Regions from separate parts of the Nocardioides sp. CCNWLW239 genome, predicted to be linked through region 1. Evidence: riboswitches for the same ligand, from Rfam matches in the RefSeq annotation. Region 1 holds a riboswitch; the other holds the start of a gene.
What was found. Region 1 has a riboswitch for cobalamin ahead of WBG06_RS23630 (VWA domain-containing protein). Riboswitches for the same ligand answer to the same signal wherever they lie in the genome.

Region 1 (7,064 bases):
CGCTCAGGCGGTGCCTGCGCGAGCGTTGGAGATGTTCAATTCGAGGGTGTTGTCGGTGCCCGGCACCAGGGTGTTGATCGGGATGGAGCCGAACCAGGGGAAGAACCCGGGGATGTCGAAGAAGTTCAGCGCGGCACACCCGGTGAAGCTCCCGATCGTGTAGGTGGAGGTGACCCGCCCGCCGCCGTTGACGGTGAAGAACTCACCCTCGGGAGTGCTGGCGGTGATGGTGACCGGCTCGGCGGTGTGGCAGCGGCTGCCGACGGCCAGCGGCCACCAGATGCCGAACACCTTGGCCTCGACATCGCTCAGCTGGATGTCGTAGGCGACCGTCGAGGTGAGCGTCGCCTTGCCCAGCTGGCTGGTCGGCACGATCGCGCCGGACAGCGCCCCGACCTGGGTCATGGTGACCTTGGCCCGGGCCGGGATCCCGAAGATGTCGAAGTTCATCGTCTGCGTCGGGATGGCGAGGGAGCCGCCGACGATGTGACCGTTGGTGGTGTCGATGACGGACTTGAGCACCGAGGGCCCGATGGCCATCGACGAGTCGACCTGCGAGCCGATGTGCGTCGTGCCGACGGCGTCGTAGTCGACCTTGAGGGTCGGGTTCTCGACGGCTTGGGCAGCGGGCGCACCGGCGAACAGTGCGGTGGCCACGAGGGCGGCGAAGGCCGTGACGGCCCACATGCGGCGACGGGGTGGAGGCTTGGTTCTCACGTGTTCCCCTTACGGTGTGGAGGGGTGATCGAGCCGGGTAGGAGATCGACCACAACTGCGATGACGGCACCTATTCAGGGGGTCGCGACGGGCGGCTGGCTACCGTGGCGACATCGAAAGTCGCCAGATCCGCCAAAAATTGTCAGATCGGTGACAATTTCGCCTCAAGGACGAAATTTTGTGATGCGCGTTACAAGTTTTCGTGGTTCTTGGTCCTCATCCGCCGAAGCCTCTGGACGCGGCGTTCGGCGCACCCCTTGACTTCGGGGTGAAGTCGTCCTTCGCGCGGCTCCCCAGGTCGCGGCACAGCGAAGGGCGGATACGGAGGAGAGCGCTGCGTGGCTTCGACGACACGACCGATCACGAATACGTTCCCGGGCCCGATCCCCAGAAGGCCCCGCACGACACTACGGATCCACCTGTCCCCACCCCCCGACGCCGTCGCCCGCGAGATCGGGATGGCCTGTCGGCCGCGGGCCAAGGAGCTCTCGCGCCGCATCGCCCGGCGCATCTGCGGCGAGGTGGCCGCGTTCAGCGACCCACGGCTGCGCGACATCATCGCGGAGGCGCTGAACGAGGCGGTCGCACTGTTCATCGATGCCATGGCGGGAGCACCCGTGCGGGGCACCACCGTCGCCCACCTCTACCAACGCCTGGGCAGCCTGGAGGGCCGGGCCGGTCACAACCTCGATGCGATGCGGGCCGCCCACCAGATCGCGACCTTGGAGTCCTGGCGGGAGATGTCGACGCTGGCCGACGAGCTGGACCTTCCCCGGGCAGCGGTGAGCTACCTCACCGAGGCACTCCTGGACTATCAGCACCAGCTGCTCGAGCACGCGATGCGCGGGTTCACCGAGCCCGTGCCGCAGGCCGACCCCCGGCTGGCGCTCTTCGCCGCGCTCGTCGGAGCCCAGGCCGACAGTGACCTACCCGTTCTGGCCGGTCGCGCCGGCTGGAAGACCACCGACAAGGTGGCGGTGGCCGTGGCTCCGGGCGGCCCGGTGACCGCCGACCTCGCCGCGCCCACGGCGCACCTGCTCACCGGTCCGAGCGAGGGGGCGATCGTCATGATCGGGCCGTCGCCCGAGCTGCACCGCCGGGCCGAGGCCGTCGTCGCTGCGACGAGCCGTCCGGTCGCGGTCACCTGGGAGGTGAGTCTCGCCGAGACGCACCACGCCGTACGGTGGGGTCATCGCGCCCTCGCCCTGGTGGCCGATCAGGTCCTGCAGCCGTCCTCGGACGGCATCGTGTGGTGTGCCGCCCACCAGTCGGATCTGTGTCTGTATGCCGACCCGACCCTGCGCCGTGTCGCTGACGAGCACCTGCTGGCACCGCTCATGACAGTGACCCTGAAACGCCGCCTCGCGCTCGCCGAGACCATGCAGGTCTGGCTGGGCACCCGCCCGAGCGCCCCGGTCGTCGCCGGGCAGCTGGAGATCCACGAGCAGACCGTGCGCCACCGCCTCCGACAGATCAAGAGTCTCTTCGGGGGCCGCCTCGAGGACCCGTCGGAGACCGTCGGGCTGATGGCCGCCCTCGAGTCGACGGTCCCGCGCTGGCGGCGCCAGTTCCTCGGCTGACCTCGCCGGCCTCGGTTTCTACGTACGCAAGGCCCACTGCACCACCGTTCGCTGCGGAGCCCAGCCACGGAAGGTGCCGATCGCGTCGACGGACTCCACCGAGATCCGGGTCAGCTCACCACCCCGTTCGGCGTGCTGTCTCGCCAGGAGCTGCTCGGTCTCCAGGGTGACGCCGTGGACGATGATCCGGCCTCCGGGTCGCAGCGCCGCGAGGCAGGCGTCGAGCACACCGGGCCGGGTCGCGCCACCGCCGATGAAGATCGCGTCGGGGCCGGCGAGACCGGCCAGTGCATCAGGGGCGCGGCCCTCGACGACGCACAGCCCGGGGACGCCCAGGCGAGCCGCGTTGCGGGCGATCCGGGCCGCCCGCTCGGTGTTGGCCTCGATCGCGGTCGTGGTGCACGTCGGGTGCGCCCGCATCCACTCGATCCCCACCGACCCGGCGCCTGCGCCGACGTCCCAGAGGTGCTGCTCCGGGGCCGGGGCGAGGCGTGCCAGCGCCGAGGCCCGCAGGTCGCGCTTGGTCAGCTGGCCGTCGTGCTCGAAGACGTCGTCGGGCAGCCCCGCGACCCAGCCACCGAGGGGCGTGCCGACGCACTCGATGGCCACGATGTTGAGGCGCGGTGACTCCCCGACCCAGGTGGAGGCGGTCGCGGTCTGCGCACTCTCCGCCTCTGCTCCCAGGTCACCCAGGACGGTCATCGGCGAGGCGCCGAATCCTGCTGTGACCAGGAGCTTCGCGATGCGGCCGGGGGTGGATCCGTCGGAGGAGAGCGCCAGGATCCGGCGGCCGGGGGCGAGCTCGCGGGCCACGAGCGCGACGTCGCGGCCGACGAGGCTGACCACCGCGCACGTCTCGGCCGGCCAGCCCATCCGGGCGCGGGCGAGGGCGACGGAGGAGACGGCGGGCTCGATGCGTACGTTCTCCGGACCGAGCAGCTCGATCAGGGTCGTGCCGATGCCGGAGACGAGCGGGTCGCCGGAGGCCAGCGCGACCACGCCGCCGAGGTCGCCGGAGCCGCCGAGGTCGTCGAGCAGGGCAGGTAGGCCGTCGCGGAGCGGAGAGGGCCAGGGCTCACGGCGCTGGCCGGGGACGTCCGGGACCAGGTCGAGATGGCGCTTGCCGCCGAGGATGACCGAGGCCTCCCGGACCAGCAGCTGGTGACGTACGGGAATCTCGTCCCAACCTCCGGCACCGATGCCCACCACGACGATCATGGGGCCAGACGCTACAGTGACCGCACAGGCGCGAGGTGCCCCGACTGGGGAGAATCTGGGAAGCCGGTGAGAATCCGGCACAGGCCCGCTGCGGTGAGCCGAGCCCCCACGGGGGACTCGGTAAGTCCGAAGACCGGCCCCGCGCCCAACCAATCAACGCGATAGGGAGCGGGAGCCTCTCATGCCGGTGCACTACCCATTTTCTGCCGTCCTCGGCTGCCAGGCCGACTCGGCCACAGGACTCGACGACATGGGCCTCGCGCTCGTGCTCACCACGATCTCCCCGGAGATCGGCGGGGTCCTCGTCCGTGGTGAGAAGGGGACAGCGAAGTCGACGGCCGTACGCGGCCTGGCGGCCGTGCTGCCCTCGATCTCGGTCTACGCGGGGGATCGGTTCTCGATCGACCCCGCCGACCCGTCCGCGGAGTCGCCGGACGGTCCGTTCGGGTCCTCTGCCGCGGTGGAGAGCCGGCCGGTGCGGCTGGTCGAGCTCCCGGTCGGGGCCACCGAGGACCGGGTCGTCGGCTCGCTCCACCTGGAGAGCGCGCTCTCGCGGGGTGCCGTCGAGTTCGAGCCGGGTCTGCTGGCTCGGGCCCACCGCGGGCTGCTCTACGTGGACGAGGTCAACCTGCTCCACGACCACCTCGTCGACCTGCTGCTCGACGCTGCCGCGATGGGCCGGGTCTCGATCGAGCGCGACGGCGTCTCGGTCTCCCACGCCGCCCGCTTCGTCCTGATCGGCACCATGAACCCCGAGGAGGGCGAGCTGCGTCCGCAGCTGCTGGACCGCTTCGGACTCACCGTCGAGGTCGCGGCGCCGCGGGATCCGTCGTTGCGGGCCGAGGTCGTACGTCGCCGGATGGCCTTCGACCTCGACGCCGATGCCTTCGTCGAGCGTTTCGGCGCGGACGACCGGGCGCTGACCGCCCGGATCGCCGCCGCACGTGAGCTCGTCGGGAAGGTCCGGCTCACCGAGCCCGGGCTGCTCAAGATCGCCGAGGTCTGCGCGGCGTTCGAGGTCGACGGGCTGCGCGCCGACATCGTCACCGCCCGCACCGCGGTCGCACACGCCGCCTGGGCCGGGCGCTCGGAGGTCACCCGTGCCGACATCCGCCGGGCTGCGCTGCTCGCCCTGCCGCACCGGCGTCGGCGCAACCCGTTCGACGCTCCGGGGATCGACGAGGACCTGCTCGACCGGATCCTCGGGGACGAGGAGCTGCCGCCGGAGCCGCCGGAGGGTGGGCCGGACGGTCGGCCGGAGGACGGGTCCGACCCGGCTCCGCCCAACGAGGACGGTTCTACAGATGCCGAACCTCCGTCGGTCGATCCCGGCGAGCGCCAGCGAGATGGTGGCGAGCCCGAGGCAGCCGACGCTGTGGACGACCAGCCTCAGGCCCCGCCCACGCCCTCCGCTCCCGCAGGGGAGTCCGTCACCGCGGCCGCACCGGCCTACCGCCCCCGCCTGCTGACCGTCACCGGTCTCGGCACCGGCCGCACCGGCGGGCGGAGCAAGGCGATCGGTAGCACCGGCCGCCGGATCGGGGCGCGGGAGAGCGGCCGAGGGTCGCTGCACCTCGTCGAGACGCTCAAGGCGGCGGCGGGGAAGCAGGGCGCCCGGGGACGTACGTCCGGACGGGTCGAGCTGCGGGCCGAGGACCTGCGCACCGCGGTCCGCGAAGGACGCGAGGCCAACCTGGTGCTCTTCTGCGTGGACGCGTCCGGGTCGATGGCGGCGCGCAAACGGATGGCGCAGGTGAAGGCGGCGGTGCTCTCGCTGCTGCTCGATGCCTACCGGCGCCGCGACAAGGTCGGGATGATCACCTTCCGCGGCGAAGGTGCCGAGCTGGTGCTGCCGCCGACCGGGTCGGTCGACCTCGCCGCAGCGCGTCTCGACGAGGTGCCCGCCGGGGGACGCACGCCGCTGGCCGAAGGTCTCCTCGAAGCCGCCCGGGTGCTGCAACGCGAGCGGCTGCGCGACCCCGACCTACGACCGCTGCTGGTGGTCGTCACCGATGGTCGTGCGAACGCCAAGAAGGACGGGAAGGACGCGGTGCGGCGCTCGCAGCAGGCCGCAGCGTACGTCGCCGGTCTGGGTGTCACCACCGTCGTCATCGACTCCGAGAGCGGGCCGATGCGGCTCGGGCTGGCCCGTCAGCTGGCCGCGCACCTCGGCGCCGAGCACGTGCCGGTCGCCGAGGTGAGTGCGGAAGCGCTGACCTCCGCGGTGCAGGGCTACACCCACAGCGGGAAGGGAGCGGCCTGATGCCGAAGGGACAGCCGCTCAACGTACCCGACGACGGGCTCACCACCCGCCAGCGCCGCAACCGACCGCTGATCATGGTCCACACCGGGCCCGGCAAGGGGAAGTCGACCGCCGCCTTCGGGCTCGCGCTGCGCGGGTGGAACCAGGGCTGGCGGATCGGGGTCTTCCAGTTCGTGAAGTCGGCCAAGTGGCGCATCGGCGAGCAGACGGTGTTGGAGCGGCTCGGTGCGCTGCACGAGGAGACCGGCGAGGGCGGTCCGGTCGACTGGCACAAGATGGGCTCGGGCTGGTCCTGGTCGCGCAAGCAGGGCGACGCCGAGGACCACGCCGCGGCTGCCGCCGAGGGATGGGCCGAGATCAAGCGCTGCTTGGCCGCGGAGACGTATGACCTGCTCGTCCTCGACGAGTTCACCTACCCGATCAAATGGGGCTGGGTCTCGGCTGAGGAGGTGGCGTCGGTGCTCGCCGCGCGGCCCGGGCGCCAGCACGTGGTGATCACCGGTCGTGACGCTGCGCCCGAGCTGATCGAGGTCGCCGACCTGGTCACCGAGATGACCAAGATCAAGCACCCGATGGACGCCGGCCAGAAGGGCCAGCGGGGCATCGAATGGTGACCCTGCCGCGGCTCGTGGTCGCGGCCCCGTCGACGGGCTCGGGGAAGACGACGATCGCGACCGGGCTGATGGCGGCGCTGCGTACGTCTGCGGGGTTGATCGTCAGCGGCCACAAGGTCGGGCCGGACTACATCGACCCCGGCTACCACGCGCTCGCCACCGGGCGACCCGGACGCAACCTCGATCCGCACCTGGTCGGCGTCGACCGGGTGGTGCCGCTGTTGCTCCACGGTGCCGCCGGGGCCGACATCGCGATCATCGAAGGGGTCATGGGCCTCTACGACGGCCGCCTCGGCACCGACGGCTTCGCCTCCACCGCCCACGTCGCGGGCCTGACCTCCTCGCCGGTCGTCCTGGTCCTCGACGTCGCCCGGATGTCCCGCTCCGCTGCCGCGATCGCCGCCGGGATGGTGGCCTTCGATCCGTCCGTACGCATCGGGGGAGTCGTGCTCAACCGCTGCTCTCCGGGGCGCAACGCCGATGAGATCCGACGCGCGCTGGAGCAGATCGGGCTGCCGGTGCTCGGTCTGCTGCCGCGGGACGAGTCGCTCGCGACGCCCTCGCGTCACCTGGGTCTCGTCCCCGTCGCCGAACGCGACGAGTCGGTCGCCCTCATCGAGCGCCTCGGGGAGCAGGTCGCTGCCCACCTCGATCTCTCCGCCCTGCTCGACG
Region 2 (7,064 bases), 180 kb from region 1:
GGCCAGGCCGCCTGACCCCCACTTGCTCGACCCGTCCCAGCCCATCGAGGACGGGTCGAGCAGGGTTGTCAGGCCTGCGGTCCGTCGTCCTCGTCCCGACCGTGCGTCTCGTCGGAGATCGGGCGTTCGGCCCGGATCGGGATCGCGCCGGTGTAGCCCTCGCGTTCGAGCGCGATCTGCTGGACACGGTCACGGACGAGCCGCCAGCCGATCATCAGCGCCGGAACGATGATGACCAGGGTCGCGACGGTCCAGGTCCCGATCGGGTAGTCGAAGCCCATCAGGACGAGCACCGAGGCGAGGAACACCAGCGTCGCGTACCCGGTCCACGGCGAGCCCCACAGCCGGAAATCAGGCCGGTACATCAGGCCCTTCTTCCACTGTCGGTAGAGCAGGATCTGGCAGAGCACGATGGTCGCCCAGGACGCGATGATGCCGAGAGCCGACATGTTCAGCACGATCTCGAACGCCTGCCCCGGGACGATCGCGTTGAGGCCGACGCCGAAGAGCGTGATCACGCCGGTGAGCAGGATCCCGCCGTACGGCACGCCGTTCCGCGACATCCGCGCGGTGAAGCTCGGCGCACTCCCGCTCATCGCCATCGACCGCAGGATGCGGCCGGTGGAGTAGAGACCGGCGTTGAGCGAGGAGAGCGCCGCGGTCAGCACCACGAGGTTCATGATCGTGCCGGAGTTCGCGATCCCGAGCTCGTCGAAGAACGTCACGAACGGGCTCTCGTCGGCCTGGTAGGCCGTGTAGGGCAGCAGCAGAGCCAGCAGCACCAGCGAGCCGACGTAGAACACCGCGATCCGGGCGATCACGGAGTTGATCGCGCGGGGCATGATCTTCGCGGGCTCGGCGGTCTCGCCAGCGGCCGTGCCGACGAGCTCGACCGCGGCGTACGCGAAGACGACGCCGGAGACGACGATGACCAGCGGGAGCACCCCGACGGGGAAGAGCCCGCCGTTGTCGATGATCATGCCGATCCCGGTCTCCTGGCCATTGAGGCCCTCGCCGCGGGCGAGCACGATCGTCCCCAGCACGAGGAACCCGATCAGGGCGACCACCTTGATCAGGGCCGCCCAGAACTCGAGCTCGCCGAAGAGCTTCACCGAGATCAGGTTCATCGACAGCACGACCGCGAGGGCGATCAGCGCGATCACCCACTGCGGGATGACCTCGAACGTGCCCCAGAAGTGCATGTACGTCGCGATCGCGGTGACGTCGACGATCGAGGTCATCGCCCAGTTCAGGAAGTACATCCAGCCGGCGGCGAACGCGGCCGGCTCGCCCATGAACTCACGAGCGTAGGAGACGAACGAACCCGACGACGGCCGGTGGAGCACGAGCTCGCCGAGCGCTCGCAGGATGAGGAAGACGAACACGCCGCAGAAGGCGTAGACGAGGAACAGCCCCGGCCCGGCCTCGTGCAGACGTCCACCGGCCCCCAGGAACAGGCCGGTGCCGATGGCGCCGCCGATGGCGATCATCTGCAGCTGCCGGGGGCTCAGGCTCTTGTGGTAGCCCTCGTCCTCATCTGTCAGGCCGCTGGTCTGACTGGTGATCTGGTCGTCGGTGTCGCTCATCGGCCCGCTCCCGGTCCGGAGTGCGGCGGCTCGGGCACGTCCTTGAACAACATCCACCCGCCGGTGACCGCGATGACCGCTGCGGCCGCATAGCCGATCAGCGACCACCAGCCGAGATGCAGATAGGCCGTCACCCCGACGATCGCGAGCGCAAGGAACACCATCACCATGCCGATGATCGGTGTCCGCGGCTTGTACGGATCCCCAGACACTGAGCTCACCTCCCCCGTGCAGGACCTCCGATGGCCCCGTCCTTGCGCCCATTAGAGCCCATGGTTCGGCTTGCGGCGGTTATCGAAGGTTTGCCCGGCGTTTCCAGGACTAGGTGGCGGCAGGTCCCAGGAAACGGATGACGACGCCGTCGTCGTGATGCACCCGGGCGCGTACGCCGTAGACCTCGGCGATCAGGGACTCGGTCAGCACCTGCGCGGGTGGTCCGCCGGCCACGACGCGGCCCTCGGAGAGCACGAAGACCTGGTCGCAGTAGGTGGCGGCGAGGTTGAGGTCGTGCAAGGCGACGAGGCAGGTCGTGGGCATCCGGCGGACCAGGGCCAGCAGGGCCAGCTGATGGCGTACGTCGAGGTGGTTCGTCGGCTCGTCCAGGAGCAGGATCTCGGGTTCCTGGGCGAGTGCTCGAGCGATCTGCGTACGTTGCCGCTCGCCGCCCGACAGGGTCGCGAAACGCTGCTCGAGACGGTCGGCGATCCCGGCATGGGCAGCCGCCTCCTCGACGACGGCTCGGTCGCGGGCGCTGTCGGGCCCCCAGGGCGGACGATGGGGGACCCGGCCGAGGGCGACGACGTCGCGTACGCGGAGGTCCTGGCTGGTCGCCGGCTCCTGCTCGACGACGGCCAGGCGACGTGCGAGCCGCCGTCGGGACATGCCCGCGAGCGGGCTGCCGTCGAGCAGGACGTCGCCGGAGTCCGGAGGCCGAAGGCCCGCCAGGATCCGGATCAGCGAGGACTTCCCGGAGCCGTTGGGTCCGAGCAGCCCGACGGTCGCGCCGTCCTCGACCTGGAGGGACACGTCGTCGACGACGAGCCTTCCCCGGGGCGCCCACCGCACCCGCCACGCATCCAGCTCGCTCATCGACGCGCCCTCATCAGCACCAGCGCGAACGCTGGCACCCCGATCAGCGCGGTCGCCACCCCGACCGGGAGCTCCTCGGGGTCGATCACCGTCCGGGCCGCGGTGTCGACCCAGATCAGGAAGATCGCGCCGAGCAGCGCCGTGGCCGGGAGCAGCAGCCGGTGGCCGACCCCGACCAGCGCGCGGGCCAGATGGGGAAGGACCAGACCGACGAACCCGATCGCCCCGGAGGTGGAGACGATCACGGCCGTCATCAGCGCGGTCAGCACCAGCAGCACGATGCGGATGCGCGCGACGTCGACGCCGAGCGAGGCGGCCGCGTCGTTCCCGAACGCGAAGGCGTCCAGCCACCCGGCCCCCGCGATGCAGCAGAGCAGCCCGCCGAGCACGATCACCCCGCAGACGAGCACGTCGGTCCAGCTCGCCGAGGAGAGCGACCCGAGCAGCCAGAAGAGCACCCCACGCGTCTGCTCCGCGTCGGCCGCGGTGAACACGATGAACGAGGTGAGGGCCGAGAACAGCTGGGTGGCGGCGATGCCGGCCAGGACGAGCCGGTCGGTGGTGCCGCCCGCGAGCGAGGCGAGCAGCAGCACCAGCGCGAACGAGACGAGCGCACCCACGAACGCCCCGGTGGAGAGGCCGATCGCACCCGATCCGACGCCGAGCACCACGATCGAGACGGCGCCGGTGGAGGCGCCCGAGGAGATGCCGAGCACGAACGGGTCGGCGAGCGGGTTGCGCAGCAGCGACTGCAGGATCACCCCGCAGATGGCGAGGCCGGCACCGCAGATCCCCGCCAGCAGCGTACGTGGCAGCCGCAGGTCCCACACGATGCTCTGCTGGAGCAGGGTGAGGTCGGAGGAACCCAGCCCGGCGCGGTCGGCCACGACCCCGTAGACGTCGGCGATGCTGAGGTCGGAGGGGCCGACGGTGATCGCGCCGGCGACCGAGGCCAGCACCACCAGCGGAGCCAGGGCCAGCAGCACGCGTCTCCTGATAGCCGAGGCGTCACGTACGTCGGCCGAGGCGTCAGGCAGGTCGGCCGAGGCGTCACGTACGTGCCATGTCGGCCGACCGGGGTGACGCCTCGGCAGGCAGGGGTGACGGCTCGATCTCATAGGCCGAGGTCGGCGAGCTGCGAGGCGACGTTCTCGACCGCGTAGACGGTGCGGATCGAAGGGTTGAGCTCAGCGCCGGAGACGGTCACGAAGCGGTCGTTGCGGACCGCGTCCATCTTGGCGGTGACCGGGTTGCTCTTCAGGTACTCGATCTTGGCGCGCGCCGTCTCGGCGGTCTGGTTCTTGCGGGTCAGGTCGCCCAGCACGATGACGTCGGGGTTGCGTTCGGCGACGGTCTCCCAGTTGATCTGCGGCCACTCGTCGGTGGTGTCGTCGAAGACGTTCTCCATGCCGAGGGCGCGGCTGATGATCCCGGGGCCGCCGCAGCAGCCGGCCAGGTAGGGCGACTCGGAGCTGGCGAACCAGTACATCGCGCTCACCTCGCGCGCAGGCGCCTTCGCCCGGGCGGTCTCCAGCCGCTGGCTCAGGTCGGCGACCAGCTTCTCGCCGCGCTCGGGGACCCCGAAGATCCTCGCGAGCTCGGTGATCTCCTGGTAGATCGTCTCGATCTCGAGGGCGTCGACGCGGGTGCCGTCGTCGTCGCCCTCGTTGTCCTTGAGGCACTCGGCGGGGGAGAGGTAGGAGCCGACGCCGAGCTTCTCCAGGTCCTCGGGTGTGGTCACCCCGCCGTCGCCCAGGGTGCTGATGAAGGAGGCGGTGACGAAGTCCGGCTCGGCCTGCAGGACGCGCTCGTAGGAAGGCCAGTTGTCGGCGAGCCGGGGAACCCGCTCGTTGTCCGCGGCGAGCTCGTCGAGCACCGGGTCGGTCCACACCGCGGTGCCGGCCATCCGCTCGGCGAGACCGAGCGAGAGCAGGATCTCGGTGGAGCCCTGGTTGAGCGAGACCGCCCGCTCGGGCGGTGCCTCGAGCGTGATCTCCCGGCCGCAGTTGGTCAGTGTGAGCGGGAACCCGGCGGTGTCAGCGGCGGCCTGCTGCGCGTCGGCGGGCTGGTCCGCGGCGCAGCCGGTCGACGCGGAGCCGAGCACCAGGACGGTGGTCGCGGCGATCGATCGGGCCAGGGTCGTTCGGGTGGGGCGGGACAGGTGCACGTCGGTCCTCGGGCGGGTCGCGGGCTGGTGCGCGTCGCCCGTGCTGACCGGCAGCGGTCTGCTGCAGGGCCAGCAGGTCTTCGGACTCGGGATCGACCGGCGCGAGACGCCTTCCCAGGCCCGAGAGCCCAGTGGCACAGTGTCCCGTCCGTCACCCACACCGCTGCGCGTCAGTCCCGGACTCTCACCGGGTTCCCGTGCCGGGACTACGTCCCGAGCGGCTGGCCCGACGACCGTAGCAGGCGCGCCCACGCGCCCGTGCGAACGCCCTCAGCGCTCGCGGTGAGCGCTGAGCCCGTCCTGCCCGGGCGCGACCGAGTCGTGGAGCCTGATCGTGTGGTCGTACTGCTCGTCGACCATCGGTCGATAGGCGATCCGCGGTTCGGTCATCACGCCTTCGAGACGTACGCGCAGATCGGCCTCGATCCGCGCCATGGCCTCGGGGTCCACGGTGTCGGCGTCGGTGATCAGGTGCGGGCGCAGCGCGTCCATGCCGGTGTACCAGAAGGTGCCGTGCAGCAGCGGCCACAGCACGTCCTCGATGTGACCGCTGATCCCGCGTGGGCCGAGGGTCGCGGCCCGGTCCCCGGCGGTGACGACGGTCAGGGCGCGTTTGCCGACCAGGCCGCCCTTGCCGTACTTGAGCGGCTTGCCGGTCTCCGGATCCGGTACGTCGAAGGCGAACCCCGACTCGAAGACCCGGTCGATCCAGCCCTTGAGGATCGCCGGCACCGAGTACCACCACAGCGGGAACTGCACGACCAGTAGATCGGCCTCCCGCAGGCGGTCCTGGTGGTGGCGTACGTCTGCCTCGCCCCGTTCCACCAGAAGGGGATTGAAACCTTCTCGATAGAGGTCGATCTCATCGACGGTCCAACCGCCCGCGACGAGAGCGTTCCGGCCGATCTCCTGCAGCCGCCCGTTGAGCGACGACGCGTTCGGATGTGCCCATACCCAGAGTGCGTGCATGGGTCTCTGAACGCGGTCTGGCGCGGTCCGATTCCCACCTGGAGGCCCGTGGGCCTCGACCCGTTCTGACGACAAAGTCCGAACCTCGCTCAAATTAGCGGCCGAAGAGTGTTGACGTATGTGATTGCCATCACTAGCGTAAACCAGGCTTGAAACCTTTCAATTCGAGGAGCTGCCCATGCTGGACACACCCGCCGCACTGGAGCTGCGGGACGTGGCCAAGTCCTTCGGCCCCGTACGCGCCCTCCGGTCCGGAAGTCTCCGGGTCGAGGCCGGTTCCATCCACGCGCTCGTGGGGGAGAACGGGGCCGGGAAGTCGACCCTGGTCAAGATCGTCGCCGGGCTCTACCGCCGCGACTCGGGCGACTACCTGCTCGCCGGGGAGCAGGTCGACTTCCGCAACACCGCCGACGCCAAGCAGGCCGGCGTCGCGGTCATCTACCAGGAGCCGACCCTCTTCCCCGATCTCTCGGTCACCGAGAACATCTTCATGGGACGCCAGCCGACCAACCGCTGGGGCCGGATCGACCGCGCCGCGATGCGCACCGAGGTCGTCGAGCTGTTCGCCAGGCTCGGCGTGCCGATCGAGCCCGACCGCCCGACCGAGGGCCTCTCGATCGCCGACCAGCAGCTGATCGAGATCGCCAAGGCGCTCTCTCTCGACGCCAAGGTCCTGATCATGGACGAGCCGACCGCGGCCCTGTCCGGCAACGAGGTCGACCGGCTGATGGCCGTGGCGCGCACGCTGCGCGACCAGGGCTGCGCCGTCGTCTTCATCTCGCACCGCTTCGACGAGGTGTTCGCGCTGTGCGACACGATCACGGTGATGCGTGACGGCGCCTACATCTCCACCGACCCCATCTCCGAGGTCACCGAGGACGAGATCGTCCAGCGCCTGGTCGGACGAGAGGTCTCCGACCTCTACCCGAAGCTCGAGGCGACCGTCGGCAAGCCGTTGCTCGAGGTCAGGGGTCTCACCCGCACCGGCCTGTTCCACGACATCAGCCTCACCGTCCATGAGGGCGAGATCGTCGGCTTGGCCGGCCTCGTCGGCGCCGGACGCAGCGAGGTCGCGCAAGCGATCTTCGGGGTCGACCCCTACGAGAGCGGCGAGGTCACCCTCGACGGGCAGCCGGTCCCGCCGGGTGACCCGAGACGGGCGATCGAGATGGGTCTGGCATTCGTGCCCGAGGACCGTCGCCAGCACGGTCTCGTCCTGGACGCACCGATCTCACGCAACATCACCCTGCCGA

Region 2: another riboswitch for cobalamin. It lies ahead of WBG06_RS24515 (ABC transporter substrate-binding protein); the one in region 1 lies ahead of WBG06_RS23630 (VWA domain-containing protein).

What each region holds. Positions count from the first base shown of each region.
Region 1 covers NZ_JBBBNW010000008.1:16,049-23,112, forward strand. The annotation lists gene WBG06_RS23615 (hypothetical protein) at 4-717, opposite strand; gene WBG06_RS23620 (helix-turn-helix domain-containing protein) at 1,056-2,297, shown strand; gene cbiE (precorrin-6y C5,15-methyltransferase (decarboxylating) subunit CbiE) at 2,316-3,515, opposite strand; cobalamin riboswitch at 3,532-3,671, shown strand; gene WBG06_RS23630 (VWA domain-containing protein) at 3,697-5,778, shown strand; gene cobO (cob(I)yrinic acid a,c-diamide adenosyltransferase) at 5,778-6,392, shown strand; gene WBG06_RS23640 (cobyrinate a,c-diamide synthase) at 6,386-7,064, shown strand, end outside.
Region 2 covers NZ_JBBBNW010000008.1:198,231-205,294, forward strand. The annotation lists gene WBG06_RS24490 (S1C family serine protease) at 1-15, shown strand, start outside; gene WBG06_RS24495 (amino acid permease) at 69-1,586, opposite strand; gene WBG06_RS24500 (hypothetical protein) at 1,583-1,798, opposite strand; gene WBG06_RS24505 (ABC transporter ATP-binding protein) at 1,908-2,675, opposite strand; gene WBG06_RS24510 (FecCD family ABC transporter permease) at 2,672-3,661, opposite strand; gene WBG06_RS24515 (ABC transporter substrate-binding protein) at 3,790-4,842, opposite strand; cobalamin riboswitch at 4,897-5,083, opposite strand; gene WBG06_RS24520 (NAD(P)H-dependent oxidoreductase) at 5,113-5,811, opposite strand; gene WBG06_RS24525 (sugar ABC transporter ATP-binding protein) at 5,990-7,064, shown strand, end outside.